DNA from 3 places in the Desulfitobacterium dehalogenans ATCC 51507 genome. Region 2 is predicted to be linked to each of the others. Evidence: predicted binding sites of a transcription regulator. Region 2 holds the regulator's gene; each other region holds the start of a gene.
What was found. Region 2 encodes Rex, which represses fermentation and respiration genes when NADH is low (regulators of the CRP and FNR family bind a similar motif). Its sites were predicted from a motif close to ATTGTTAANNNNTTAACAAT; they were not measured.
Positions count from the first base shown of each region.

Region 1: DESDE_RS05595 (ureidoglycolate lyase) is a predicted target of Rex. The motif match lies at 5,225-5,244, and genes of this name have one in related genera.
Region 3: DESDE_RS11275 (acyl-CoA dehydrogenase) is a predicted target of Rex. The motif match lies at 2,858-2,877, and genes of this name have one in related genera.

Region 1 covers NC_018017.1:1,147,168-1,157,169, forward strand. Annotated here, with positions in the region: gene allB (allantoinase AllB) at 1-758, opposite strand, end outside; gene allB (allantoinase AllB) at 785-2,143, opposite strand; gene DESDE_RS05585 (Zn-dependent hydrolase) at 2,637-3,866, shown strand; gene DESDE_RS05590 (RidA family protein) at 3,889-4,350, shown strand; gene DESDE_RS05595 (ureidoglycolate lyase) at 4,471-4,992, opposite strand; gene allE ((S)-ureidoglycine aminohydrolase) at 5,285-6,046, shown strand; gene DESDE_RS05605 (PucR family transcriptional regulator) at 7,003-8,670, shown strand; gene DESDE_RS05610 (nitroreductase family protein) at 8,809-9,336, shown strand; gene DESDE_RS05615 (YnfA family protein) at 9,342-9,668, shown strand; gene crcB (fluoride efflux transporter CrcB) at 9,671-10,002, opposite strand, start outside.
Region 2 covers NC_018017.1:3,742,664-3,752,665, forward strand. Annotated here, with positions in the region: gene mreD (rod shape-determining protein MreD) at 1-11, opposite strand, end outside; gene mreC (rod shape-determining protein MreC) at 14-880, opposite strand; gene DESDE_RS18080 (rod shape-determining protein) at 906-1,922, opposite strand; gene radC (RadC family protein) at 2,114-2,797, opposite strand; gene DESDE_RS18090 (Maf family protein) at 2,748-3,404, opposite strand; gene DESDE_RS18095 (DUF4321 domain-containing protein) at 3,406-3,669, opposite strand; gene aspA (aspartate ammonia-lyase) at 3,817-5,244, opposite strand; gene DESDE_RS18105 (redox-sensing transcriptional repressor Rex) at 5,403-6,035, opposite strand; gene DESDE_RS18110 (SPOR domain-containing protein) at 6,161-6,841, opposite strand; gene DESDE_RS18115 (inorganic phosphate transporter) at 7,124-8,131, opposite strand; gene DESDE_RS18120 (DUF47 domain-containing protein) at 8,124-8,750, opposite strand; gene DESDE_RS18125 (bifunctional folylpolyglutamate synthase/dihydrofolate synthase) at 8,884-10,002, opposite strand, start outside.
Region 3 covers NC_018017.1:2,333,732-2,343,733, forward strand. Annotated here, with positions in the region: gene DESDE_RS11265 (acyl-CoA dehydrogenase) at 1-583, opposite strand, end outside; gene DESDE_RS11270 (3-hydroxybutyryl-CoA dehydrogenase) at 626-1,465, opposite strand; gene DESDE_RS11275 (acyl-CoA dehydrogenase) at 1,487-2,632, opposite strand; gene DESDE_RS11280 (sigma-54-dependent Fis family transcriptional regulator) at 2,972-5,083, opposite strand; gene DESDE_RS21190 (DUF2922 domain-containing protein) at 5,304-5,456, opposite strand; gene DESDE_RS22995 (DUF1659 domain-containing protein) at 5,496-5,645, opposite strand; partial or broken gene DESDE_RS11285 (DUF3102 domain-containing protein) at 5,680-5,967, opposite strand; gene DESDE_RS22775 (hypothetical protein) at 6,195-6,320, opposite strand; gene DESDE_RS11295 (LysR family transcriptional regulator substrate-binding protein) at 6,452-6,907, opposite strand; gene DESDE_RS23000 (hypothetical protein) at 6,820-7,170, opposite strand; gene DESDE_RS11300 (cyclophilin-like fold protein) at 7,251-7,601, shown strand; gene DESDE_RS11305 (hypothetical protein) at 7,688-7,930, shown strand; gene DESDE_RS11310 (M56 family metallopeptidase) at 7,904-9,298, opposite strand; gene DESDE_RS11315 (BlaI/MecI/CopY family transcriptional regulator) at 9,300-9,677, opposite strand; gene DESDE_RS11320 (permease) at 9,821-10,002, shown strand, end outside.

The DNA of each region.
Region 1 (10,002 bases), 1.7 Mb from region 2:
GCTTCAGCGACAAGTTCCACGGCTTTGGCAGTGCTGATGTGAGCGATAATCAATTGACAGCCTGTTTCTTCTGCAAAGGTAATCATCCGGGAAACATTTTCGATCTCCGTAATAGGCGGACGGGCTGCGAAATAATCCCGTACTCCGGCACGATGTTGAGCCAGGGATAATTCGGTAAGCTCCTTGGTAATCTCAGCGTTTTCACAATGGACCATGAGAGGAAGGTTCAGTTTGGCCAACTTCTCCATACCTACTAAAGCAGTATAGTCATCCATGCGTGGAAATTCATCGATACCGCTATGGCAGGAGAAGGCCTTAAAGCCAATGACGCCGCATTCGGCCAGTTCCTCTAGTTTGTCTAAATTATTGGGGGTTAAACCACCCCAGAAACCGTAATCCACTAAAGAATCTTTTTGGGCAACAGCCAGCTTATTGTTAAAGTTCACCGCATCCAGGGTGCACGGGTCACAGTTAAGGGGCATATCAAAGAAGGCAACTCCGCCTCCGGCAGCTATGGCGCTGGAACCTGTGGACATGGTTTCCCAATGAGTTCTGCCGGGATCATTAAAGTGTACATGGCCATCGGTGATACCGGGAAAAACATGCTTTCCGGCGGCATCGATGGTTTCTTTAGCACCTCCGGGAATTTCTTCAGCAATGAGCACAATTTTGCCATCACTGACGGCTATATCGGCCTTTTTTACACCATCTGGAAACACCACATTTCCGTTGCGAAGGATTAGATCATAATGACTCATGGTTAGACCTCCTTTTTGTGCTTTCCTTACTTGATTTTTCTCACGTACATACCATGGCCTTTTTGTCCTACTAATTGTCCGTCCTGGGCAACGACTTCACCGCGAACGAGAGTGCAGACAGGAAGTCCCTTGCCTTTTAAGCCCACAAAAGCTGATATTTGATTGACATAGTGTAAGGATTCGGGTGTGATCTCCCATTCTTTTTCCGGATCGAGGATCACGAGATCCGCGTCAAAGCCTACTTGAATGGCACCTTTTTTGCCGAAGATTCCGAAAGCTTTAGCGGGACCTTCGCTTAAGGAGCGGGCCAGCAGGGTGGGGGAATAGCCTCTCTTAACGACCCCTTCACTAAAGACTACCTGCATGACGTTTTGGATTCCGCTGATTCCGCCCCAGGCCCCAAAGACACCGTGCTTTTCTTCACTTTTTTCACTGAGCTCACAGGGGGAGTGGTCGGAAGCAATGGCGGACAGAGTTCCGTTATTGACGTATTCCCACATACCTTCCACGGCTGCGGCATCACGTAAAGGGGGAGCACATTTGAAGAGACTGCCGTTTTTAACCACATCCTGATCCGTAAAGGTGAGGTAGTGCCCACAGGTCTCAGCGGTAACATCCACGCCTTCGATTTGGGCTTGGCGGATCATTTCTGCCACACGGGGATGGCTGACATGGCAGATATGCACTTTAGCTCCCACTTCTTTGGCGACATCGATAATATTTTGAGTGGCGATAAGTTCCGCGATCAGGGGACGGGAGTCCAGGAAATCCTGCCAATCGTTATGATCTTTGCGTTTTGCCCGTTCTTCTTCCCATTTGATAATGGAATAATCTTCGCAATGGAAACCTGCCCGGCCATCGAACTCTTTACAAATCTCCATAGCCTCTTTGGCTTGACCGATGGAGAGGGACACATAATCCGGAGAAACAGGCCCGATGAAGGATTTAAAAGCGACACAGCCTTTTTCGTCCAATTCTTTCAGCTGGTTAAGGTTATAATCGACTAAACCACCCCAGAAACAAAAATCTACATAGGCATTAGGAGAAACGATGTCCAGCTTTTTATCGAGAATTTTTCCATCGGTCATGGCCGGTTCATTTTGCAACGGCATGTCAATAATGGTGGTAAATCCTCCGATTCCTGCAGCTGCTGTACCGTGAGCGTAATCTTCTCTCCAGAGATAACCAGGATCATTTAAATGTGCATGAGTATCGATAGCTCCTGGAAAGACATAGTTACCTTTGGCATCGATGACTTTTTCGGCTGGGATCTCTGTTCCTGCTGTGATGATTGCGGCGATTTTTCCATTATTGATACCTAAACTGGCTTCAATAATTTTGTCCGCGGTCACAATCTTTCCGTTTTTAATGACGAGATTAAACACATTCATGCCCCCTAACTAATCTGACTATGTGCAAGGTACCATAGGGTTTGTTTAATTGGCCAATTTACATTAAGAATATACTGAATATTTTCATTTGGCTTTATCATTTCGAGACAATCTATCAAGGTGAAGTTTATCCAATCAGACTAAAACAAGTATTTTTACGTACTTAGATTTCGTAAATTCCTTGCGGTTGACGGCTTTAGAGCATCAAGACTCAGTATGGCATAAGTTTCTAAAAGATAATGCCTTCAAATTTTTTAGTGAGTTTGGATAAGGCGTCCAAGCTGTGAGAGAGAAATTTTAACTAGGTGTGATAAGGATCCTGGGAAGTGTCTGCCTTGAATTGAACAAGGGTGAATAGTAAAAGGATAGAATTGCAAGGAGATAATTATCCAAAGTTGCCAAAGACAATAAGCCCGAATTAATAAAAAATAGGGATAAGAATATTAAGACAATTCAATGTTTATCAGCTGTGAAGAGGTGGCATTTTATGATTAGTAGTGAACGGGTTAATCAGCGCTTACAGGAATTAGGAAAAATAGGTCGCAGAGAATCGGGTGGAGTGACTCGGCATGCCTTTACCCCCGAAGATCGAGCTGCTAAAGATTTAGTCACAACCTATATGAAAGAAGCCGGATTGATTGTAAGGGAAGATGCTGTGGGTAATCTGATTGGCCGTTGGGAAGGCCGGAATCCCAGTGCACCGGTGGTTCTTACAGGCTCTCATATTGATACGGTCTGTGATGGAGGAATCTTTGATGGGGGTCTTGGCATCATTGGAGCCATCGAAGTACTGCAGTCTTTCAGTGAGCAGGGAATTAGGACTGAGCATCCCATTGAAGTCTACGCCTTCAATGATGAAGAGGGATCCCGGTTTAGCTTCAGTATGTTCGGAAGCCGCGGCGTGATTGGAGACCTTACCCAAAAAGATTTGGAAATGAAAGATAAAAACGGAATGACAGTGGCGCAGGCTATGAGCAATCAGGGCTATGACCCCAATAAAATAAAAGACGCCATTCGCAATCCGGAAGAACTTAAGGCTTTTATTGAGCTCCATATTGAGCAGGGTAAGGTTTTGGAATGCAATAATCTTTCCGTGGGGATCGTTACGGGGATTGTTAATGAGTTATGGATGAAACTTATCGTTAAAGGGGAAGCGGGTCACGCGGGGGCTACTCCCATGAATCTCCGCCAGGATGCTTTAGTGGCTGCAGCGGAAATGATTCAGGTTATTGAGAGAGAAGCCAAAAAAACAGGAAGTACGGTAGCTACGGTCGGTCGGCTTAATGTTTTTCCTGGAGGAATTAATATTATTCCTGGCCGTGTCGAATTTACTCTGGATCTTCGGGATACCTCACAAGAGGTCAGTGATGAAGTGGAGGCTGCACTATTTAAGGAATTGGCCAGGATTTGTCAGGAAAGAGGAGTTCAGTTGGAGACAGAAATCCTGCAACGGATTCCGCCGGCTCCTTGTTCAAAGGAATTCCAAATGGCAGCTAAAGAAGCTTGTAAAAAAATCGGTTTGGAGTATTTTTGCCTTCCCAGCGGTGCCGGCCATGATGCCATGCAAATGGTCAATATCTGTCCTATCGGCATGATTTTCATTCGTTCTAAGGATGGGATCAGTCATAATCCTGCCGAATGGAGCAGCATGGAAGACTGCGCCGATGGGGTTAATGTACTGTATCATATTCTGTTGGATACGGCAGTAAAGGTATAAACCATGAAAGGGTGAAAGCTTCATGCTTGAGATTGAAGAGATCTTAATGCTAAGGTATGGTTTGGAGTTACCTGTTCCTTCCGAACCGGATGGCTATTATAGCAGGGTCATTCGCACGGGGAATTTGCTTTATGTCTGCGGTCATACCCCGAAACGCCAAGGAGAGTATGTTTTCTTAGGTAAAGTCGGCGAGGATTTTTCAGTTGAGCAGGGGCAGGAAGCAGCCCGGATTGCCATGACCAACTGTCTGGCGGCATTGAAGGAGTATCTGGGGGATTTGAGACTTATTAAGCAATTTGTCCAGGTTATTGGGTATGTCCGCAGTGCGGAACACTTTACCCAGCAGCCTTTAGTGATGAATGGGGCTTCCGAACTGCTTCTCACCTGTTTTGGGGAAAAGGGACGGCATACCCGCATGGCTTTGGGCACGAACCAACTCCCAGGGGGAGCTGCAGTCGAAATCATGTGCGTGGTTGAAGTCTAGGGATTAGGAAAAGGATAAAATAAAGTAGAGCGTGAGATGATCCGGATGCGGATTGTCTCATGCTCATTTTATAAAAAAAAACAACTGTTCGAAAGTGAACAGTTGTCTTTAGAGGCGAAATTAAAGCTGCAATTCAAAAGTTTCTCCTAATTCGCGGATTTGGACATCACCATCATAGAGAGGGGCGATGGATTCGTCTGAAGTCTCCTTGCGGGTAGCCAGGATATAGGCAAATTTCGGCTCAAGTGGAAGGATTCGACCATGCCATACCCCCCGATGGAGAACAAAGCACATATCCCGCTCCCAAAGGAAGGCACGTACCGAGTCCAAAGAGGGCAAAGACTCGGGGTCATGGGGATCCGTAGCAGGCGCTACAGTAATAATGGCCGGTCCCCCGGTCATCATAAAGAAGCCTTGGGTCATTTTAAGATGGCGCTCCAGATTGGAAAACGTAAATTCTTTGCGATCCAGCAAAGCATAGACAAATTCAGACTGGCCTTCATCCACCTCAAAAGGCATCCGATCGGTAAAGACCGGAGGGGTATTTTTGAAAGGGGGGATGCCGGGGTTAGGACAGAGTAGATAACCAAAGGGACTAAAGGCTTCTTTGGTCAAGGTTTCAACTTTAAGCAGTCGGCTCATGGGCAGGTCATCTCCTTTGCAGGGTAATTGAGTTCATTATTCAGCAAATGACTCATTGTTTTTTGAATATTCGTGATGGGCTCTCATCTTCCTTTATCATTTTAAGATAAAGAAAGAAGCTGAATTTCTTAAGTTTTTCATCTTTTTTAGGAAATGAGGGCAAGATAACTTCGTAATATAGGGAATCGCTTTATCATCTTAGGATAAAGGGGAACTTAACTTTATGGCGAACATTAAGAATATAATATCAATTTGAAAACTTCTTATGCTAAAATAGAAGGGAGAATTTAAAATGGGTTATCCTAATGATCTCTTATCCACACGAGCTGTAGTCGAACATGGAAGGTATGCCTTGATCCCTCCTGAGGGGCGGGTGAAAAATGTGCTTCCCAATCTTGAGCAATGTCATGTAAGTATTATTGCCTCTCCTCATTATGGCCCACAGTTCGCTATGTATACTGTGGAGGTGTTGCCTGGCGGCGGCACAGTGAAGCCCTTTATGGAAGAGGGAATCGAGACCTTTGTCTACTGCTTGAGCGGCCAAGGCAAGGTCTTGGTGGAAGGAAAAGAGTATAGCATTGATGAAAGCGGTTATGTCTTCGCTCCGGCATCCCTGGGGATGGAACTTCGCAATGATTCGGATGCATCCTGGAAACTGCTTCTTTATAAACAGCGTTATCGTCCTGTAGAAGGATATTCAGCGAGGATTGTCGTGGGACGTCTCAACGATATGCCTTATGCACCTTATGACGGGATGGAGAATGTACGGATTAAGGATTTACTCCCTACCGATTTAGGTTTTGATGTCAACTTCCACGTCTTAAGCTTTTTGCCGGGGGGATGTCATCCCTTTATTGAGACTCATGTCCAGGAGCATGGACTTTACCTGTTGGAAGGGGAAGGGGTCTATCTTATCGATGACCAGTGGATTCCGGTGAAGAAGGAAGACTTCATTTGGTTTGGTCCTTATGTTCCTCAAGCTTGCTATGGTGTTGGGCGTACTCCTTTTACGTATATCTATACTAAGGATTGCAATCGGGATATTAAGCTTTAAGCGGGGTAGTTGAGTCGGGTTCTGAAGAAGAATCGAAAGCTGATTCTCCAGGATTTTGCTTTCGGCGTTCACTCCATAAGCTGCGCGGAGCAATCTAATCGCTCAAGACCTCCGCTGCGTCGGGTACCCGGCTAAATCGGCTCCTGCCTCATAGCCGGTTGGAAACGTCCTGTTTCCAACCCGACTCCGCTGCAGTCTTTTCGCGAAGATTGCTACCCTGCTCGCTTAAATTCGTTCTCTGCCTGAAAGCAAAATCCTTGGGCAACTCTTTTGGGTCTGAGTTACGCGGAGCTACCCGACCCGGACAGCTTTTCCATCATCGGCTGGTGCCGCTCCGCGGCATAGCCGATGATGGAAAAAAAGCCGGAGAAGGCCTCAAAAGAGAGCTGAAAAAGACCTACTAGCGTAGCTTTACGCACAAAAGCGAACGGATTTCACTGTGTATAAGGCAGCTAAGGCTTCTGCTTCGCTTCACTCACCATAAGCCAAGCTTTCTTTAAGCGGAGGAGCGGTCGGGTCAACAAAGCTTTCTTGACGTAGCGAAGCCACCGGTTCACATGCAGAAAGCAGCGGGGTTTGGCGACGAAAGTGTCCGGTGGACAGTTTCGCTCAAAGCGGCACACCCCAAAGGGTACTTATCCGCTGCAGATGCTGTTAAGAAAGCGAGTTGACCAGCCCCGGAGCTATGGAGTACGTGAGCTCCGATGAAGAAAGCCTCCGGTGACGAAACCATCCAGTGAATGGTTTCGCCCAAGCCGCCCTGGCCACAAAGATGAACTAAGCGGCGCAGGTGGGTTTCAGGAGCTCACGCCCGAAGGTTCGTTGTGCGTAAAGCTACCCGACCCGAAGAGCTTTTTCTTCTACTGTGCGTCCCCCAGCATGACGCGAATACTGGATGCCTCATAGAAGAGCCTTAGAGTCTGACAAGAAATAATACAGTGCAAGAGGTGGTAACATTGGAGATTACAGTCAAGGATCTGCTGAAGGTGGGCCCCCTGAAGACCTCCCAAGTGGTTGCGGGCTATCAAAAACTTGATAATATAGTCAAGGGTGTTACTATCATCGAAGCGCCGGATATTGTCAACTGGCTATCGGGAGGAGAACTTCTGCTCACCAGCTTATACTCCGGCCCCGGTGAAGGGCTGGACTACCGGGAATTTATTCATAAAATGGCCACGAAAGAGGTTTCGGCCTTAGCTATAAAAGTACGACGGTTTGTCAATGATATTCCGGCTGAGATTATTGAGGCGGCCAACGAGTATGGATTGCCTGTCATTGAGCTGGATGGCAGTGTTCGTTTTGTGGATATCATGTATCCGGTTATGGAGCAGCTCTTTAACTCCCAGGTAGTAAAGCTTAAGTATTATAAAGATGTTCAGGAACGTTTTACAACCTTAGCCTTGCAGTGTGAGGGATTGGCAGCGATCTGCCAAACCCTTGAAGAATTGGTTGGCAATCCGGTCGTCGTCTACGATAAAAATTTTAAATGTCTTCACAGCACCAATTCCCAAATAGAGCGGTTTGAGGAACCTGAAGAATTTGCCTTAAGGGAGAATCTGAATGACAAATTTTCCTATTACCGTCAAGCAGTATGCTACCCTGATCTTGACGGACCGTGTATTCCCCAGGTAGTCGTTCCTATTCAGGCTTTCAATCAGCTCAAAGGATATTTGACCATTGTGGAGCTTAATAAACCTATTGTGGAGATGGATTTCATTAGTATTGAACAGGCCGCCACCGTAACGACCTTGGATATGGTGAAGCGCTTTGCTGTTAAAGAAGTGGAGTATAAGTTTAAGAATGATTTAATTGAGCATATTCTTTCAGGAGAATTGAGTTCAACCAATGCGCAAGAACGCATCAATCTCATGGAATGGGACCTCAATCGTCCTTACTATGTGGTTCTTTTTGATTTAAAGAATCTTGATGCTTATCATGTGGAGCATCGCGCCCAACAAAAGATGGCTTTGCAGAGCATTAAATCTGAAATCACGTCAACTATTTCGGGAGTCATAAAAACTCGTACTCGGGACTTCATTATCGGCAATAAAGTGGATATTATTGTTTTGCTTTGGCCAGTTGGGACAAATCCTCAGGAAAATTCTTTGGAAAAGATCAAGAAAATTGCTAAGCAAGCACAAGAGCAGGTCAAGAAACGGATGAAGAAGCTGGTTGTTGAAGTAGGAATCGGAGATTTGGCTCACGGAGCAGAGGAAATACCCCGCAGTTATAAAGAAGCCTTAGATGCTTTGAGCTATGGAGGTATGATCAATAATGAAAGCTCCATTGTGGCTTTTTCGGAGTTAGGGGTCTTCCGTATTCTCTGTAAATTTGCCGAGAGAAACTCCTTGGAGGAATTTATTCCCAAAGCACTTCTGAAAATTCTCAGATATGATAAGGAAAATGAAGCTGAGCTCCTAAAAACCTTGGAAGTGTTTCTGGAGTGCAACGGAAATGCCAGTAAGGCTGCCAAAGAACTGTTCATCCATTATAAAACCATCCTTTATCGCTTGGAGAGGATAAAGGAAGTTGGCCAATTGGATTTAGAAGACAGTAAAAATCGTCTTGAACTGGAGATGGGCCTGAAGATGCTTCATCTTATGGATGCTTCAAATCTGGGGTAAGTATGATAAAACTACCTCAGTACAAAATTCTGTGAATTTTAGTAAGCCTATGCTAATTATGATATAATAAAACTACAGGTGGAGTGAATCTCCACCTGTAGTGCTAGACAAGATAAAAGCAAGAGAGGAATGATAGCTATGGATATGAAAGAGCTTTTACAAAAGCGCCGGAGTATTCGCAAATACACGGATGCCCCCATTGAGAAGGAAAAAGTGGAGCAATTGATTCGTGCAGCTTTACTCTCCCCCACATCGCGCAATACAAGAGCCTGGGAATTTATCTTGGTGGAGGATCGGGAAGTCTTGGAAAAGCTGTCAATGGCTAAAGTTGGAGCTCAACCCATTAAAGGTGCCACGATGGGGATTGTCGTCTGTGCAGACCCTCAAAAAAGCGATGTATGGGTTGAAGACGCTTCGATTGCCACCATCATTCTCCAGTTGCAAGCTCAGGATTTAGGGCTGGGATCCTGCTGGATCCAGATTAGAGAACGGAACTATCAGGACGGCACTCCTGCCGGGGAGTATGTAAAAAAGCTTCTGGATATTCCGGACAATCTTCAGGTGGAATCTATCGTATCCTTGGGCTATCCCGCTGAAACCCGGGGAGAGCACACCGAGGATGAACTCCTAAGGGAAAAAATCCATTGGCATACCTATAAGGGTTAATGCCTATGATTCAGGCTGCCAGCTTATTTATTCTTGCCGGATTGGCCGAAATAGGCGGAGGTTACCTGGTCTGGCTTTGGCTGAGAGAAGCAAGACCTTATTGGTACGGTGTGATTGGAGCCATCATTTTGGTATTTTACGGGATTATCCCTACCCTGCAGAAATTCCCCAGCTTTGGCAGAGTCTATGCCGCCTACGGGGGTGTTTTCGTTATTCTCGCCGTGTTATGGGGATGGGCTGTGGACAAGAAGATGCCGGATACCTATGATTGGGTCGGGGCAGCGATTTGTCTGGTCGGAGTGTCTGTGATGCTGTGGGCACCCCGTCAATAGCTTTAGAATAACCAGCGTGCCAGGACGACCCCTAAAGAAACCCCGCATAATCCAACCAGAATACTTAACAGAACATAGGAGAGGGCAGTAGTATACTGCCCTTTTTCTAATAGAGTAAAAACCTCAAAGCCAAAGGTGGAAAAGGTGGTAAACGCACCGAGATAGCCTACACCGATACCCAAACGCCAATGGGGGGATAGGTTTAATTTATCGATAAAAAGGATGTTAAGAAAACCTAGCAGGAAAGCTCCGCTTATATTGATGATAAATGTCGGCAGGGGAAAAGGATGATTCCAGCGGTTGGTAATCCAAAGACCTAGTTCATAGCGGGAGA
Region 2 (10,002 bases):
TTTCGCCGCATCGTCACTGCCCCCCTGACTTTTCTACAATATAAACTTCCTCCAGGGAATCAAAATTCACCAAAGGCGATATATATGCTGTTTTCAACAAACCCGAACCGTCCAATTGAATCTGCTCTACCTTACCAATAGGAATGTCTTTTGGATAAACCCCACCCAAGCCCGAAGTGAGCACCAAGTCGCCAACATTGACATTATCATCACGACGTAAAAGCATCTGGAGATTTCCTTCCGCTTCTAAACGCGAAGTTCGTTTGTACGTCCCTTCAACAATCCCAAAAGTCGGCGAACCGGTACTTCCCCGAACCAAGGCACTGACTTGGCCTTCGCTATCTGTGATTAAAAGAACTTCTGAAGTAGTAGGGGTCACGGACACAATCTTTCCGACCAAACCTAACGCAACGATTACCGGGTCATTCACCGATACACCGTCTTCAATTCCCCGATTAATTGTAATGGTTTGATACCAGGCATTAGGATTGCGATTAATAATACTGGCACCAATCTTTTGATACTTATCCACATTAGGACCCCTGAACATTTTCGAATCCAGTTCATTATAGCGAAGCCCTGCTAAAACCTGCTCTTTAAGCTTCAGATTATCTCCTGTAAGCTGTTCAACTCTGGTCTTTAGTTCCTCATTCTCTTTTTGAACTTCATCAAAATTCCAAAAAACTCGTGTGTTCTCCTTTAAGCTATTGCCCACTCTCAGGATAACACCCTCTACAGGGCTTAGAACTCGCTGCAACACCCCGCCTATGGGGTTAGGAAATTGGCTTCCTAGTCCAGTTAGCCGAATACTTACTAAGACGCCTAACACGAGGAAGAAAACGAGAACCATAATTCCCGTTCCAGTCACTCTTTTCCGCACCAAGACTTCCTCCCCGCTTCAAACTCTAGCTTTTTTGCAAAGCAGCAATCCTGCGGAAAATTTCCGCATTTTCCAATACTTTTCCTGTACCAAGGGCGACACAAGACAGGGGATCCTCAGCGAGATGCACCGGCATTCCCGTCTCATCAGCGATAAGCTTGTCCAGATTGCGGAGAAGGGATCCCCCTCCGGCCATGACAATACCTCGATCCATAATGTCAGCGGCTAACTCGGGAGGAGTTTTTTCCAAACAGGACTTTACCCCTTCGACAATGGCCACCACAGGTTCCTGCAGGGCCTCCTGGATTTCTTCAGCGGTAACTTCCACGGTTTTGGGCAGTCCTGTCAGCAAATCTCGTCCTCTGACTTGATAAGTCTTACCCTTCTCTGCTTGATAAGCATAGCCAATTTCCATCTTGATATCCTCTGCAGTCCGATACCCTACCATTAAATTATAGCGGCGCTTAATATGTGCGACAATAGAATCATCCATTTCGTCCCCAGCAACGCGGATAGAACGACTGGTAACGATGCCACCCAAAGAAATCACCGCAACTTCTGTTGTTCCCCCGCCGATATCCACAATCATATTGCCTGTGGGTTCACTTACGGGAAGACCCGCTCCGATAGCCGCTGCCATAGGCTCCTCCATAATAACCGGATCCTTCGCTCCCGCAGCCAACGCAGCTTCTTTGACAGCACGTTCTTCCACAGGAGTTACCCCTGAAGGCACACAAATTACAACCCTGGGACGAGCAAAAGGGGACTCAGTACCTAAGGCCCTCGTAATAAAATACTTCAGCATTTTCTGAGTAACATTAAAATCCGAGATAACGCCATCCTTTAAAGGCCGAATAGCTACAATATTGCCCGGTGTCCTGCCAATCATTTCTTTTGCTTTATCCCCCACAGCCAGCGGGGTCTTCTTTTCAATATCAATCGCAACTACAGAAGGCTCATTACAAACTATGCCTTTCCCTTTCATATGAACCAGCGTATTTGCGGTTCCCAAATCAATGCCTAAATCCTTACCAAAAAACATGGTTAATCCCCTTCCGTTATAACAATATCATGTACTGCCTTTGCATTTGTACCTGCCCGAAAGCAAAGTACCGTGGCCTTTGCGCCCGCTGGGCAAATACTATCTGCTATTCAAATAATACGAGGTGCATTCTATTCTTTCGGGGGCCTTCGGCCCATCCAAAATTTTCTTACCTCAATCCTAAGTTTCCTTTATAATATTCCTCGTTCTTTCAAGCTTATGTACCGATTGTCCCCGATAATTACATGATCAAGGACTTCGATGCCCAGGATCTGCCCCCCATCGGATAATCTACGGGTTACATCAATATCTTCACGACTGGGGGTTGGATCCCCACTGGGGTGATTATGCAAAAGAATAATCGCATTGGAATTACGCCGGATAGCCTCTTTAAAACACTCCCTAGGATGTACCAAAGAAGAGTTCAAAGAGCCCACAGAAATGGAGCTAATCCCCAGCACATGGTTCTTGGTCGATAGGCTCACTACTCGGAAATGCTCCCGATCCAGATAGCGCATTTCTTCCATGACCAGATAGGCTATGTCTTGAGGAGAATTGATAACAGGACGCACCATAGGATCAGAAGATACCGAACGCCGTCCTAATTCCAACGCCGCCTTAAGTTCAGCGGCTTTGGCAGTTCCCATACCACGATACCGGGTCAACTCATGAACTGTTAAGCGAGCTAATCCTGATAATCCTCCAGTCTCAGTTAAAAGACGTTCAGCAAAATCCAGGACATTCTCGCCCTTGACCCCTGTCCTCAGCAAAATTGCCAGAATCTCTCGATTAGAGAGGGCATCTGGTCCATATTGAAACAACCGTTCACGAGGTAGTAATTCCTCGGGAAGATCCTTCAACCGGCGATAATCCATCCTTCACCTCATGCAGGGCGATATCTCCAAGTCCCATCCCCCACACACTCAGCCGCTCTTTAACATACTCCATGGGTAATCCAATCACATTGCTTAAAGATCCTTGATAATTATCCACTAAACGGGCTCCCAAGCCTTGAATCCCATAAGATCCCGCCTTATCCATAGGCTCCCCCGTGGCAATATACTCCAGTATCTCCTCATGGGTCAGTGAACGAAAAGCAACTGCTGTGCGTACCGCACCACATTCTTGACGGCCTGCTCCATTGATCAATGCCACTCCAGTGTATACATCATGAGCCCGTCCGCTTAATGCTGTCAGCATATCTTCCGCCTCTTCTGCATCCTTGGGTTTGCCAAGAATCTGATGGTCTAGGACAACAATCGTATCGGCTCCAAGAATTATATCCTCCATACTTCCGCCACGATCCAGCCAATGATTCAACCCAGCCAGAGCTTTACGCAAAGCCAGCTCCTTTACCGCTGATTCAGGAGAAACACCTTGGGAAAGTACTTCTGAAACATCTGCTTCCACTCGCACAAAGGAAAAACCCCCTTCTTTCAGGAGCATTCCCCTGCGGGGAGAGGCTGAAGCCAGTACGAGCATTCTACCACTTCCTAGCTAGATAGTAACCACCCAATGCCCCTATAACCGTAGCAAAGGTGATATTCAGACGGAATCCAAATGAAAAGGTGATAAAAAAGAAGTCTAAATAGGTATGAGAAGGGAAATCGATGACGGCTGGGCGCAGAAAAGGTGCTAAGAAAGCTATTTTTTCGAACCCATAGCCTATTAATGTTCCAATGGCCGCCCCTGACAAAATAAGAAGTATGGTACGGCCTGCCCCCGAATTAGTTCGACCTGCCGGCATAGTTTGCCCCCTTTCACCCATAGAAATGTAGCCAGGGCACTGTTGCTCCTGGCTGATTTTTCGACACTTTTTAGTTTAGCATTTCGACTAATAATACGCAAGGGGACGGGCGGGCAAAAATATTAACTTAATATTAATAATTTACCATTAATGACCACGAGGAAGCATTCCTCTAAGTAACTCTGAGCCACTAATACCTGGTTCGGTCATTTCGTAAGGATTCAAAATAATATCCAGCTCCTCAGGGGTCAAAAGTCCTCTTTCAAGGACAATCTCTCTCACCGGGCGACCGGTCACGATGGCTTCCTTGGCGATCCGGGAGGCAACCTCGTATCCTACATGAGGATTGATTGCAGTGACTACACCCACACTGTTTTCAACCAGGTCACGGCAACGCTCCACATTGGCGGTTATCCCATCCACACAGCGCTCTTTAAAGACTTTGATAACATTTCGGAGTATATCCAGGGATTGGAGCAGATTGAAGACCACTACGGGCTCCATCACGTTGAGCTCCAGTTGTCCGGCACCACAGGCTAAAGCTATTGTAAAATCATTTCCTTGAACTTGGAAAGATACCTGATTGACCACCTCAGCCATAACGGGATTGACTTTTCCTGGCATAATGGAAGAACCCGGCTGCATGGCAGGAAGATTAATCTCTCCAAAACCTGTTCTAGGACCAGAAGCCATCAGCCGTAAGTCATTGGCAATCTTAGAGAGGTTGACCGCCAAGGTTTTAAGTGCACCGGATACCTCTAAAAATGCATCGGTGTTCTGTGTAGCATCCACTAGATTATCCGCTCGTAAAAGAGGCAATCCCGTAATCTTCTTCAGATTCTCGGAGACTCTCTCTATATAAACCGGATCAGCATTCAGCCCAGTACCCACGGCTGTTGCGCCCATATTGACAATGTGCAAGGACCTCGACGCTTCATCGATCCGGCGAATATCTCTCTTCAGCATTTGTGCATAGGCTGCAAATTCCTGTCCTAAGCGAATGGGAACCGCATCTTGAAGATGGGTTCTCCCCATCTTGATGACTCCGTCAAACTCCTTGGCCTTCTCTTGGAAAGCACCCTTTAACTCGTTTAAAGCATAAAGAAGATCATCGGCCACATTAAGGCAAGCAATACGGATGGCCGTAGGGAAAACATCATTGGTACTTTGAGCCATATTGACATGGACATTGGGATGAACCCGGGAATAGTCCCCTTTTTGTCCTCCCAAAATCTCTATAGCCCGATTAGCGATCACTTCATTGGCATTCATATTGATGGAAGTCCCTGCTCCCCCCTGAATGACATCCACCACAAAATGATCATTAAAGACACCTTCTGCAACTTCCATCGAAGCTTTGATTACGGACTCGCCGACCACACGGTTCAAAGAACCGATGTCCATATTGGCCTGGGCAGCTGCAGCCTTAACCAGACCTAAGGCGCGTATTAATTCATGGTGAGCCCGATATCCCGTAATAGGGAAGTTCTCAATAGCTCTTAACGTTTGAATTCCATAATAAACATCTTCCGGTACTTCCATAATTCCAAGCAGGTCTTTTTCCTTACGTAACATAATATCTCCTCTTTTACGGATTGATTTATGAGAAACATAATCATCATGATAAGGAAAAAGTAAGACACTGCTGCCTTACTTTTCGGGAATCTACATTTTATATTCTCATCTACAAAGTTTCCTATGCACAAATATCCATAAGATTGGGACAATTCTTCTTAAGAGCGGCGGGTTCCCACATTAAATGTCAGCACTTCCAAATTCACAGCTAAGTCCACATTTCTAAGTTCAACTTCCGGTGGGACATTGAGTACCACAGGGGCAAAGTTAAGAATGGCTTGAACCCCGGCACTAATAAGCTTATCAGCGATTTCCTGGGCATAGGGAGACGGTACGGAAATGATGCCAATCTGAGTCTTATTAGCTTTAGCTACTTCCTCGAGTCTATCCACCGGCAACACTTCTACGCCATTGACCGTGGTCCCGATTTTTTGGGGATCATTATCAAAAATACTAGTGATAATAAATCCACGCTCACGGAAGCCTTTGTATGTAGTCAGCGCTAAACCTAAGTTACCCATACCAACCAGACATACACTCCAATCCTGGCTTAAGCCAAGGATTTTCAAAATATGGCGGTGCAAGTCCTTAACATTATAACCCACACCACGAGTTCCGAATTCACCAAAGTATGCTAAATCCTTTCGAACTTGAGCTGGACTAACTCCAACTCCCTCTGCAATATCACCAGAAGATATCGTAACGATTCCTTTACGATCCACATCTGTTAAATGACGTGAATAGACTGAAAGACGTATAATCGTTGCCTCTGGGATTTTAAGTGTTTTCAAGCTAATCCCCCGTTTCAATTTCCTTAAATTTTAAATGATAATAATAATTAGCGTAAGTACATTATATCACTAGGCTTTAATGTTAACAAATGGATTTTATAAACTATTTAAAACAAAAAATATATTTATTTTTGAAGCATCTCTAAGGTATTAAGATACTCACCATAGAGGTTCAATGACATCATTTTTCGCAGGTCCACCGGTAAAGTTCTTTCGGCCTTAATCGATAATCTTGAAACCTCGTATAGATTAATTAAAGCACGAGGTGTCAAAACCATAAGGTTCTCAAACTCTGAAAGCCTGCTTTCCCGGTCAGTATAAGGTGTCTTCAAAAAGGTATTGACTCCCTCAAGAACCTTGGCCGTCTGAATTGCTCCTGTACCACGAATACGAAAAGCACGTTCAGGGCTGGTAACTGATTTAGGAATAGAAACAACTCCACCCTCTTTCAACAATTCTTGAATAGGAAGCACTTCCTCCTTAGAGTAGGCAAAACCTACTCCGACAATAAATGGATCTCTCGAGATAATTTGGGCATCCCAGCCTAATTGCTGCAATTCCTCCTTTTCCCTGAGAGCATTGCTTTCGGAGTTAAATACCCCCGTTTGACATGTCCAAAACTCTATTGTGTCCAAAGTTAGAAAAAACTCGTTCTGATCCACAGGACTCGGGGAAGGTATGTCTGGACCCCTGGGTTGTGTGACTAACTTAACATAAGTATACCCAAAAAACCAGGTCATCCATACAATGACAGCACAACCAATTAGTCCTATTCCCTTATTAATCCAGGGATTATATTTATACATACTATCATCCTCCATAATAGCTGTCAACTTCTCCGCTTCACAAAAGCACCCGATTCAATAACATTTAACAAAAACTTCATATTCTTTCGGACAACCTAAGCTAGTATCACTTTATGTACAAAAAGCGCTTATCATGCCTATTAAAGAGACCTGCACTCAAAAATCAAAAACCGTCGTGCTATATAGATTAGCAATTTATTAATATTTTATTAACAATTAATAATAATTAATAATAAAAGGAACCTTACGGTCCCTTTAAAAATCTATAGAATAATAATATTTCTATAGCACTAATGTTATAAGTTTGTAGCACAAAAATGAGGTTATAGCCGCTGTAGGAATCGTTACCACCCAGGCAATGAGCATTTGCTGGGCTACTCCCCAACGCACGGCTGATATACGCTTAGCACTCCCTACGCCCATGATTGAGCCGGAAACAACATGAGTAGTCGACACAGGTAAATGCAAACCCGGAAAGGCTGTAGCAGTCCAGATAACAATAGAGGATGTCAAGTCTGCAGCAAATCCGTTGATAGGCTCCAGCTTAAATATCTTTCCGCCCATGGTCCGAATAATCTTCCATCCCCCTGCAGCAGTACCTAAAGCCATCGCCAAAGCACAAGCAAATTTTACCCATAAAGCCGGATTAAGATTGGATGGATCTTGTAGACCTGACGCTATAAGGGCCATGGTAATAATACCCATGGACTTTTGAGCGTCATTGGAACCATGATTAAACGCCAGCAACCCGGCAGAAAGCACCTGCATCTTGCGAAACCCCTGGTTGACTTTAGAAGGTGCGACCTTACCGAAAATAAGATATAAAGTTTTCATAATAATAAAACCTAAAATAATACCAAAAATGGGGGAAATCAATAAGGCTGCAACTATCTTCATTATCCCTTGAACCTGCAGCACTCCGAAGCCTACTTTAGATACAGCGGCTCCAATCATTCCTCCGATAATAGCATGCGAGGAACTGCTGGGGATTCCAAAATACCAGGTGGCTAAGTTCCAAAATATCGCTCCTATGAGAGCTGCGATTACAATTTCCTGAGTAACAAATTCAGGATTTACAATATCTTTGGCAATGGTCTGAGCTACTCCTGTACTAACTAATGCTCCAACAAAATTGAGTATTGCCGCAATTATTATTGCCCTTTTTGGAGTGAGAGCACGAGTAGACACACTTGTCGCAATAGCGTTAGCCGTATCGTGGAAACCGTTAATGTAATCAAAAGCCAGCGCGAAAAATACGACAACAATGAGTAACGCACTGGAACTAATCATACTTCAATACAACTCCTTTGAGGAGGTCTGCGATTTCCTCACACTGATCCAGTGTATCCTCTAAGTGTTCAAGGATTTCTTTCCACTTAATGATCTCAATAGCGTCCTTCTCTTGCTCAAACAGCCGGGCCACTTCTTGGCGATATAAGCTGTCCCCTACTGATTCAAGACGATAAACTTCTTCTGTAGCCGCCAGAATTTCGCTCTTTTTAAAGTGAATACTGTTCAAACAGCAAAAAGCGGTCTTCAGCTGTTCTGTGGCTTTAACAATAGTACGAACAATTTCCTGGGCTCCGATGGAGGGCTTTTTCGTATGGTAAAGAACCATGCGCTCTACTGCGCCTTGACTTAAGTCCACGATATCGTCAAGGTTTTGGGCTAAGGTATAGATATCTTCACGATCCAATGGGGTGATAAGGGTCGAATTCAAACGGTCCACAATCTCTGTGGTAATCTTGTCCGCTCGATGCTCAAGATCATGCATCATTTCAGCCTCTGCATCAGAGACAGAATTCTGACAAATCAGCCCTTCAAGCTTTTTTGTCGTGATGCAGGCTACTTCTGCACTTTCCCTGAACAAGGCGTAAAATTTGTCTTCTTTTGAAGATAAGCCAAACATGTTCTTTCCTCCAGTCGTTTTGCATGGAATTCCTGTAGTATTGTAGCAAATTTTTTAACCGCCATTGTTAAGTTTCTGTTAAATTTTTTACATAATCGTAATAAAACTTGACTATTACTTGTATAAGTTCTTTCTATACTTTGTGCAAAACATCCAGTAAAGCCTGCCTTGCTTCCGCAATCATATAGAGGGATCCCGTGACACATAACATATCCTCTTTATCCAGTCGCTGGAAAGCTTCTTCGACTGCTAGACGAGGCTCTTCAATGGTCAGGACAGGCTTCCCTCTTTCTTTGACTAACTCATGGAGATACTCCCAATTTCCGGATCTCGGAGAATTGGGCTTGGTAATGATTACCTCATCTGCCAAAGGGACGAGGATATCCACAACTTTTTCCCGCTCCTTATCTCCCAGCATCCCAAGGCAAAGAACTAAGCGCCGGCGCTGAAAAACTTCCAATGCCTTTGCCAAAGCATTAGCTCCATCCACATTGTGTGCTCCATCAATAAGTACCTTCGGCTTCAGGGAAAGCAACTCCAAGCGACCAGGCCAAACTGCTGTACGAAGTCCCTCATAAATATTTCTTCGCTCTAGGTTCATTCCACATTCGAACTTCAAAAGCTCACAGACTGTAACAGCAGTAGCAGCATTGACCACTTGATGCTCTCCGACAAGACGTAAACGCAGTTTCTTATAAGCTCCTCGGAGCCCAATCAAATCAAATTCTTGCTCCAATTCCCCGCTCCAGCGGATCTCCCAACGTACATCATCGCCCACCACCCATAAGGGAGAGTTTACCTCTTGTGCCTTCTCACGAATGACTTTCAAAGCCTCAGAACGATTAGCCGCCGTTACGGTAATAGCACCCGCTTTGATAATTCCGGCCTTCACACGGGCAATTTCCTCATAGGTTTCACCCAGATAATCCATATGGTCCATACCCACATTGGTTATCACAGAAATCAGGGGCTTGACCACATTCGTAGAATCAATGGCGCCACCTAAACCGACCTCTAAGAGAACTAAGTCCACTTTTTGGTCTGCAAAATACATCAATGCCATAGCCGTATTCACTTCAAACTCCGTAGGATGTTCCACACCCTTTTGCACAAGTTCTTCCAGATGAGGGCGAAGAGTCTGAACCAGGCGGGTGACTTCACCTTTAGGAATCATCTCACCATTAATAGTTATCCGTTCTCTATAATCATGAAGATGAGGAGATGTAAACACCCCGACCCGATATCCGGCATC
Region 3 (10,002 bases), 1.4 Mb from region 2:
AAGTAAAGCCCGGCATGCCTTTTTCTAGAATGAAAGCAGCGATTCCCTTATTCCCTTTGCTTTTATCCATCTGGGCAGTAACCACATATGTATCGGCTTCATAGGCGTTGGTGATAAAAATTTTGGTGCCATTGATGATATAATCATCGCCATCCTTAACTGCGGTGGTTCGGGTTCCTGAGGCATCAGAACCGGCCATGGGTTCAGTTAAGCCAAATGCCCCCATTTTCTCTCCACTTGCCAATGGGACAAGATATTTTTGTTTTTGTTCTTCCGTACCAAAGAGGTAGATAGGATTAGCACATAAACTGGAATGAGCGGACACAGTTACTCCAACTGAGGCGTCTACCCGTGATAATTCCTCAATCGCTATGGCGTAGGACAAATAATCAGACTCCACACCGCCGTATTTCTCGGGAAAAGTGATTCCCGCCAGACCCAATTCCGCCATTTTGTTCCATATCTCACGAGGAAATTCTTCTTTTTCATCCCGTTCTTCAGCGCCTGCTGCACACTCATTCTCAGCAAAATCCCTTACCATTTTCCTCATCATGACATGGTCTTCGCTTAAATCAAAAATCATACTTCTTCGTCTCCCCTCATTTTTTCTAAATATCTCTACCCTTTAATAGGCATAGAAACCTCTTCCCGTTTTTCTCCCCAACCAACCTGCCTTGACATATTTTCTCAATAAGGGACAAGGTCGGTACTTATCTCCAAGCCCTTCATGAAGCACTTCGCAAATAGCAAGTACAGTATCCAAACCGATAAGATCCGCCAGCGCCAAAGGGCCCATGGGGTGATTGGCTCCCAGCTTCATGACATCGTCGATAGCCTCCGGTTTGGCAATCCCTTCGTTAAGCGTCCAAATCGCTTCGTTAATCATCGGAATCAGAATACGATTAGCTACAAAGCCCGGGGCATCATTGACTTCTACGGGGGTTTTCCCCATAGCAACGCTCAGGTTTTCAATCTCCCTATAGACCTCATCACTGGTTGCCAGTCCGCGAATGATTTCCACAAGCTTCATCACAGGGACCGGATTCATAAAATGCATGCCAATCACTTTGTCCGGACGCTTGGTGCAAGCTCCGATTTCTGTGATAGGCAATGAGGATGTGTTGGAAGCCAATATAGTATGCTCTGGGCAAAGTTTATCTAGGGTTTGAAAAATTTCCGATTTAATAGTCATATTTTCAATAGCTGCTTCGATGACTAAATCGGTTTGAGCCGCATCTTGAAGAGAAACACTGGCCTGAAGCCGTCCGAGGATGGTTGTTTTTTCTTCGGAAGAGAGTTTGCCCTTTTCCACGCTGCGGTCCAAGTTCTTTTCAATCCCTTTAAGACCGCGGGCTACAAACTCCTCCTTGATATCATTGAGGATCACGGCGTACCCTGCTTGAGCGGCCACTTGGGCAATTCCGGAGCCCATTTGCCCTGCTCCGATGACCATAATCGTTTTCATAACTTGTTCCTCCTCATGTTCTTAGATTTTATTTCTTAAATGTTTGGCAATGACAATCCGCTGAATTTGGTTTGTACCTTCATAGATCTGGGTAATCTTGGCATCCCGCAGATAACGTTCTATAGGATAATCTGTGATGTAACCATTTCCCCCGAAGATCTGCATAGCATCATTGGTTACTTTGACCGCCATTTCAGTAGCAAATAATTTGGCCATGGAGGCCTCTTTACTGTAAGGCAATCCCTGGACCCGGTTGGCTGCGGCCTGATACACCAATAAACGAGCGGCTTCCAGTTGAGTAGCCATATCCGCAAGCATGAATTGAATCCCTTGGAAATTCATAATCTCCTGTTTAAATTGAACCCTCTCCTGAGCATAGGCCAGAGCCGCTTCAAAAGCGGCCTGAGCAATCCCCACAGCCTGGGCTCCAATCCCTATTCTGCCATCGTCAAGTAATGCCATAGCGATTTTAAACCCCTGTCCTTCTTCCCCCAATCTGTTTTCAACAGGGACAACCATATCCTCAAAAATCAATTCACAAGTGGATGAGCCGTGGAGCCCCATCTTCTTCTCCTTTTTCCCTATGATAAAACCGGGGGTACCCGCATCTACTAGAAAAGCTGTAATTCCACGTGAACCTTTCGTACGGTCGGTAGAAGCCAGCACTGTATAGACCCCGGCATAGCCTGAATTGGAAATAAAGCGTTTGCTGCCATTGATCACATAATGATCACCACGGCGCTTTGCAGTTGTTACTAAACTCGAAGCATCGGACCCTGAGTTGGGTTCCGTGAGTGCAAAGGCTCCAAGCATCTCTCCTCTGGCAAGTTTCGGCAAATACTTCTGTTTTTGTTCTTCCGTACCAAAATAAAAAATAGGAAAAGTGCCAATGGTTGTATGAACCGCCATGATTATGGTAGTGGAGGCACAACCCCGGGCGAGTTCCTCAATGGCTAAGGTGTAAGAAATAAAGTCTGAACCGGCCCCTCCATATTCCTCCGGTATAGGGATTCCCATAAGTCCCAGTTCGCCCATCTTATGTACTAACGTCAAAGGAAACTCGTGACTTTCATCGGTATAAGCTGCTTGGGGAATTACCTCTTCCTCTACGAAATCTCTTACCATTTTTCTCATCATTATTTGATCTTCCGTAAGGTTAAAGTTCAATGAACGCGACCTCCTTGCAGAGTATCTATTTTGGTATCCCTAGAAATACCTGAATCTTATAAATTATCTGTTTATAATGCAAATTACGTGCCAATGTGAATTAGATTTTTATCTCAAGTTCATGAAGGACCTGAATTCATTGGTTTATTTTCTAAATTTTTAAAATATTTCATCTATTTGTACATGTGAACTCAAAGTTTATATGTCTCAAAAAACGGACATTATTTTGACAAGAAATTAAAAAAGGCTGGAATTCCAGCCTTTTACATCCCTATGTCCACAAAAAAGGACACTGTCTCAAAACAGCAACAGTGACTCCTCGCAAAGACATTGGTTGAATTATCCTTGAATATTATATTTAGCCAGCTTTTTATATAGAACAGAGCGGTGAATCCCCAAGATTCGTGCAGCCTGTACCTTGTTGCCTTGAACGCGGCGGAGAGTTTTATCAATAATTTCACGTTCTGCTGCTTGTAAAGCATACTCCAGGGTCTGCTCCGTACCTAATGACATTGTTTCCATGACTCCCGGCAAAGCCAAATGCTTCGGCAAAACCCAGGCTTCATCACAAATTACTATGGCCCGTTCCAAGATATTCTCCAGTTCACGAATATTGCCCGGCCAATCATAAGCACATAAATGAGTAATACTTTCCGGTCTCAAGCCCTGAATATCCGTACCCAGTCTCTTATTGATTTTTTCAATTAGTCCTTTGGCAATAAAACCAATATCCTCTTTACGCTCTCTTAATGGTGGCAGATCGATGGCAAGAACGTTAAGGCGGTAATAGAGATCAAGGCGGAATTTATGTTCCATCACCATTTTGTGCAGATCCCTGTTCGTAGCTGCAATAATCCGCACATCGACTTTTATGGGTTCTGTCCCACCTAAACGCTCAACTTCACGTTCTTGCAGCACCCGCAGCAGCTTGGCCTGCATACCCAAAGACATATCGCCGATTTCATCAAGAAAAATAGTCCCTTTGTCAGCAAGTTCAAATTTACCGGGCTTTCCGCCTTTCCGAGCCCCCGTAAACGCTCCTTCTTCATAACCAAAAAGTTCTGATTCCAGCAGGTCTTCCGGCAAAGCTGCACAATTCACTTTTATATAAGGCCCATTACTGCGATTACTTGATTTATGAATAGCGTGGGAAAAGACTTCTTTCCCTGTACCGCTTTCACCCAGGATCAGAATGGTAGAGGTTGTTTGCGAGGCACGATGTGCTAAGGATTTAGCTTTTTTCATTCTGGGACTTTCGCCGATAATATCATCAAAAACGAATTGAGAGGAATGGAACTTGCCTAACTCTTCTTTGTAGTAAGCAAGATTCTCTTCCAGGCGCATGACTTTTTTCGCAAACATTTTGGCAATTTCCATATTTTTGAAGAGGGTCTTGGCCAATGCCCCTACGACTTTACCTTCCCGTTCAATGGGGACCCGCATGATGATAAAATCACGCCCCTTAAGATGCCAGGTCTCGCCGAATTGCGCTTTACCTGATTTTAGGGTCTGAGGGAGATTAGAATTAGGACTGATATCATTAATCTTTTTGCCGATGACATCCTGTACTTTAACCCCTATGACATCCAAAAAGAATTGGTTCATTAAGACAATATTCTCTTGATCATCGATGACGACCATGCCTTCATAAGAATTCTCAACCACAGCCTCCAGTGTTGCCATCAGCTTTTCATTGGAATTTAAACGATGGCTCACCTCTTCCAGTTCAGTAATATCTTTAAACACGGCCACTGCGCCAAGAACCTTGTGCCCTAATATGATGGGCAGGAAGTCTGCTTTGGTGTTAAGCTCACCGTAGCTCATAGGAATTCCCCGCAGTTCCTCACCCGTTGCCAGCGCTTTATAGGTTAAGGAGTTCGGGAAAAAGTTTTTAATGGGTTTACCCAGTACTTCCTCGGCATTAAAACTCAGCAATTTTTCCGCAGATGGGTTAAAGAAAACGATACGCCCTTGAGCATCAATAGCCACAACAGCATTATGAACAGCTTCGATGGTTTGGCTGATATAGAAATCCAAGTCGTTCAGCAGTTGGTACAACAGGAACAGATTATCATAAAATTTGAATTCTCCTTGGTACTCTCCCTTGGTATCGACCACAAAGGCTGTGGGCCACCCTTCTGTAATTAGGATATTGAGATTAAAAAGCAGGCTATTCTCTTCCGGAAGCAGCCAATCTGCCGGCCGTATATAGGAGGCAATGGGCGCCTTAGGATCAAACTTCCCCTGGGTTAAACTTTCAATAATATCGGCAGTACCTAAGACACCTATAAATTCCCTTTTTTTACTTACTACCGGTATATGTGTACGGCCCTCGTTTAAAATAATCTGCAGAGCATCGGCCAATAAAGTCTCTTCATCAAGATAAAAAGAGGAGAGAATCAATTCCTGGCTATCCAGCAAAGAAAGACCACTTGAAATAAAGCCATTCATGTTTACCTCACCTCACTACCTTCTGTAAGATCATTTTTATGAATTGAACTCTAATAATATTTAGAAAGGGGCAACGCTGCAAATTATATACTATTCCTAATTTTCTGTATTTAATCGGTAAATCCTCTTTTTCCCCAATTAATTATTTGAATTAGAGAAGAAGAATCCCGCTGCCGGCTGCAGCAGCGGAAATTCTTCTCATTCTCCCCGACTTGTTCCGTTACGGCTCAAGAGGATCGTACAAATTCTCCGTCACATTCTGAACCACTTCTTGGGTCAGGCCCTGTTTAGGGTTGGAGAGCGTGATCCCTGCCGATTTGCCGCCGCTGGTCAGGAAAGATAACCTGATCACACGGTTCGTTGAAATAGGCAATATATTCACCCCCTTCCCTGAGACATTTTTCCAGGGTCCTTACTCCTCTTCAAGCAGCTGTGAGTTCCTGCTTACGGTGATATCCACAACCTGATCCGTCACCAGGCTGAACAGCGCGGTGGCGATCTCGTGGAGGTCCTCATCCGTAGCCGTGGACTTCAGGCCGGTGATGCCCTTCTTCCTGATCAACGGGCTGCCGGAAGGCGTGGTCCCTGTCTCGCCTCAAATTACCAACTGGCTGGTAATTTGCATCACCTTTGCCTGAGGTGAGCAACTTAGGCCCATATTCCTCATAGAGGCGCATGAGATTCCTGGCTGTGCTTCGGGAATAGCTCACTGACTCCGCCAGCCATTTCAGCCATTCCCCATGGGGCAGCAGGGCCTTGGCTTCCTTTAGGCGCTTGCCGATCTCCACGGCGCTGATCAGCAGAATTCTACAAGCCTGCTGTCTTATAATCAGAATTTCCGTAGCGATATTTGAGGGCTTGCGTTCGGTGTTCATAGGATTCATTTTGGCTACCCATCCCTTTTGATGCTTTTTTATAAACTATGTGGCCAAGTTTATAAAAGTGAGGGATTGTACGCAAAAAAGCCGTTGTCAGCAGACAACGGAGCTTTATAAATCAAATTATAGATCGCCACGATATTCAGCTTTTTAGAATCATCCCGAGGCTATCCTGATACATTTCCCTACCACCATCAATTTCCCCGGTAGTTTTAGTCCCTAATTCAAGCAATTTAGATGGCTTTATCCGCAAGTTGGTCTTGAGTCATGCCCTCCCTCTTGCGATAATAGGCAATATTCAATCCAAGAGCTATATATTTATCTCTGTTTTCAAGGGCAATTTTTGTACTTCTGGCCATATACAATCACCTCAGTAAAAGCTTATCGCGCAACGCAGCCGATATACATAAGCTGATTAAGAACTATCTTGATAGGTGTAAGGAGTAATGCAACCAATATTATTTCGAGGGAAAATAAGTACCCCTTGAATTCAGATTTCTTGGCGCATTTTCTCCAAGAATTTCTCTGCCGCTTTCGAAAACACCTGATATTTCTTCCAAACGATATTTAAATGCGCTTCTACTCGTGGCTCCAGTGGCTTAAAACAAAGACCGCTGGAGCTGGTGGTGTTCATCTGTTTATCCAAACACAGCGCATAGCCAATCCCTTCCTCTACCATGAGCACTGCATTATAAATCAGATTATAGGTCGCCACGATATTCAGCTTTTCAGAATCATCCCGAAGCCATCCCGATAGTTCATTACCGGCAAGAGCCTGTCTGGAGCAGAGCAGTGGTATATCCCGCAGGTTCTTTGGCCCTATGCTGTCCAGAGCGGCCAGGGGGCTGTCTTTTCTCATCAGTAAACCCCAGGTATCTGTTGCCGGAAGACGCAGATAATCATATTTTTGGATGCTCGCCGACCCAATAATGACTCCGAAATCCAATAGCCCTTTATCATTACATCATCGGCATTCCCGCTGTACAGATGATACTGGATATGGGGATGTTCTTCCTGAAGTTTTTTTACTACTTTGGTAATAAGCCGCATGGCATCTGTTTCCCCGCTGCCTATGTAAATATCCCCGTTGATGAACCCTATGCGTGATTGCTTTGATGGGTTGCTCGAATAACCCTCCGTCAAACTCACCAGCGTCTGCGCCGTCTGTAAGTACCTCCGCACCTTCCTCAACTCCGACAGAATCGTCAAAGCCCTCCCCTCCTCCGGCAGAATCGGGCACACAGGAACCACCGCCTGCGGAGCAGGATACGCAAACAGAACGTAATGCCATGCCAAGCTTAACCCTTCGCATTGGCAACAAAAATTTCAGGGCAACCTTATATGACAATGATTCGACACGGGCGCTGCTGAAGAAGCTGCCCCTGACCTTGACTATGGATGAACTGAACGGGAACGAAAAGTTCTACTTTTTTTCAGAAAAGCTTCCTGCCGCCAGTGAACGGGTAGGGAGTATCAAGACCGGTGATTTGATGCTCTACGGCTCCGACTGCCTGGTGCTGTTTTATGAGAGTTTTCCCACTTCGTACAGCTACACAAGGCTTGGCACCATTGACGATGTGACCGGATGGACCAATGCTCCGGGGAGCGGCAGTGTTGAAGTGACTTTTAGCATTAACTAAGTAATACAGCCTGCCTGTGGCCTTCCTTTTGATCGGCCACAGGCAGGCATTGCTCTATGAAGCGTTGGAAAGGAATGGTCATATTCATGAAAAAGAAACTATTAGCGCTGCTGATTGCATTCTCTATGCCGGCAATTTTCCTTTTCACAGGCTGTGAACAAGCCGCACCGAATCTTTCTGCCCAGGCAAAACCGCCACAAAACAGTGAGCAGACGGGAACAGCATCATCGGAAAAAGAGGAAAGCACAGTGCCGGGACTATCTAAGCTACAAAGTCCTGACACTGCCCCCATTTTAAGTGTATTATTTTATCACTTGATAAATTTCTAAGGTTCCACTACTATAATCGACTATCTCTGTCGGCTTATATGTACTATCAGAGTCTATGAAACCACGTGACCATTCAAACACATTTTCAGAATTAGACTCGCTTTTAATATATACCCTGCAGGTATCACCGCTAAATCCTGCACAATGACTACCTTCATTTTGTGTTATAAGAGTAAAGTTTATTGGTGCACTGACTCCTTTAAATGAAAATATCAAATCCTCATAAGCTTCTGCAATCAAATATGTCTGTGTTGGATTTGTATCTGAAAGTTCAAAAGAGATACTTTCTAATAACACAACATCTTTCCTTATTGGACTACCATTAACAAATGATATTGGCGTTGGTGATTCTTGGTTTTCGTTTTCTAATGCCATTTCAACAGCATCACTACTAACCGCAAATGCAACACCTGTACTTAATGTCAATAACAAAATAGCGCAGGCTATGATTACCCCAACTCGCTTTTTGCCAGCATCCATAATTGAAGAAATCCGTTCTTTCATTCCTTTTTTGCCTCCATAAAAACTGGTAGAAAGTGCGGTTTTCACTTTTGATTGACATTGAACCACACCGATAATTGCTTCGCTATACTGCTGGCGCATATCTGCATCTATACTGCGTACCACCTCGGCATCACAGGACATTTCGCATAGTGCATCAATCGCCTTTGCCATCAGATATACAAGGGGGTTAAACCAGTGAATTGCTTTTGCAGACAGCACTAAGCACCTATACCATAGGTCTTTGCGCTTGTAATGAACAAGCTCATGATTGAGAATAAACCGAAGCTCATCCTTTGGAAACTTCGTGGTCGGCAGCAGTATTTTAGGTTGGAAAAATACTATTAGCATAGGAGTGCCAATACTTAAACACTGATAAAGGTTAATTTGCTTTGATATACCTAACTCTGCCTTTAGGTTTTGGAACAGGCTCAATATCTGTTCGTCTGTAATTGTTTCACACCAGCGCTTTGTCATCTTTATAAAACGATAGTGCTTTACCGTGTGATAGACAAGAAAAGCTATCATTCCGGCCAGCCACACCGCCGCCGCAATTTGCCACCATGATAATGAAATATGAGATACGTCCGAGGATGACAAAGCGCTTTCAACCGGGCCTGCGATCTGTGTTCTATTGCCTATTTGAATAGTAGGTGTCGCTGTTTCAGTAGGAATTATCTTGACAAAGGGATTGTCAAACTGGGGCCGGAAAGGGATAATCAATCCAATCACAATAATCAACCATGCGTAATACCGCCCCTTAGCGGAATACCGCTTTGCCAGCAATGGCGTAACCGCCATATAAAACAAAGCAATAGCCGACATGGTAATTGAACAGGTTAGAAGCGTGACGATAAAACTTTGCACACTAACCCCTCCGTTTCTTTGCCCATTGGAGCAATTCGTCAATATCCTCGTCAGTTACCGCCTTATCTTCGTATAGTGTGTGAACAAGGTCAAGAAACGAATTGTCATGGTACTGCTTCATAAAATTACTTGTTTCAAACTTCAAATAGTCCTCTTTGCTGACCAAAGGATAATAGGTTCGTTCTTTTCCGTTTTTCTCCGTGCGTAAAAAGCCGCGGTCTACCAGCCGGAGCAACATGGAAATAGCAGTTTGCACTTTCCACTCTTTTTCATTACCAAGCTGCTCCATAATCATATTGGCTGTAATGGGCGGTTCGTTCGCCCAAATTACCTTCATGATGTCAAACTCCGCGTCCGGCAGTTTTCTCATCGTGCTCATGATATCAACTCCTTTTAGACAATTGCCTATGTTCAAATTATACACTTGCCTAAAATGGATATCAAGCATATTCATGCTATTTACAAAAAATTCATATTTCCGCACTTTTCTCCGGTTTCCGCAAAGCGGCAAGCAATTCTACTGTGGCCACAGTAGAGATTTTTCGTGCCGAAAAATCTCTTGTTGGTCTATTCGGTAAAAATGAAGGCTTCGGCGTGCTCATAGCAGCAACCATCGGCGTACCTTTGTATGTTTGCGGAGGCGCTACGGTCCCTCTTCTACAGCAATGGTTGTACAGCGGTATGAGTATGGGCGGCGCGGCGGC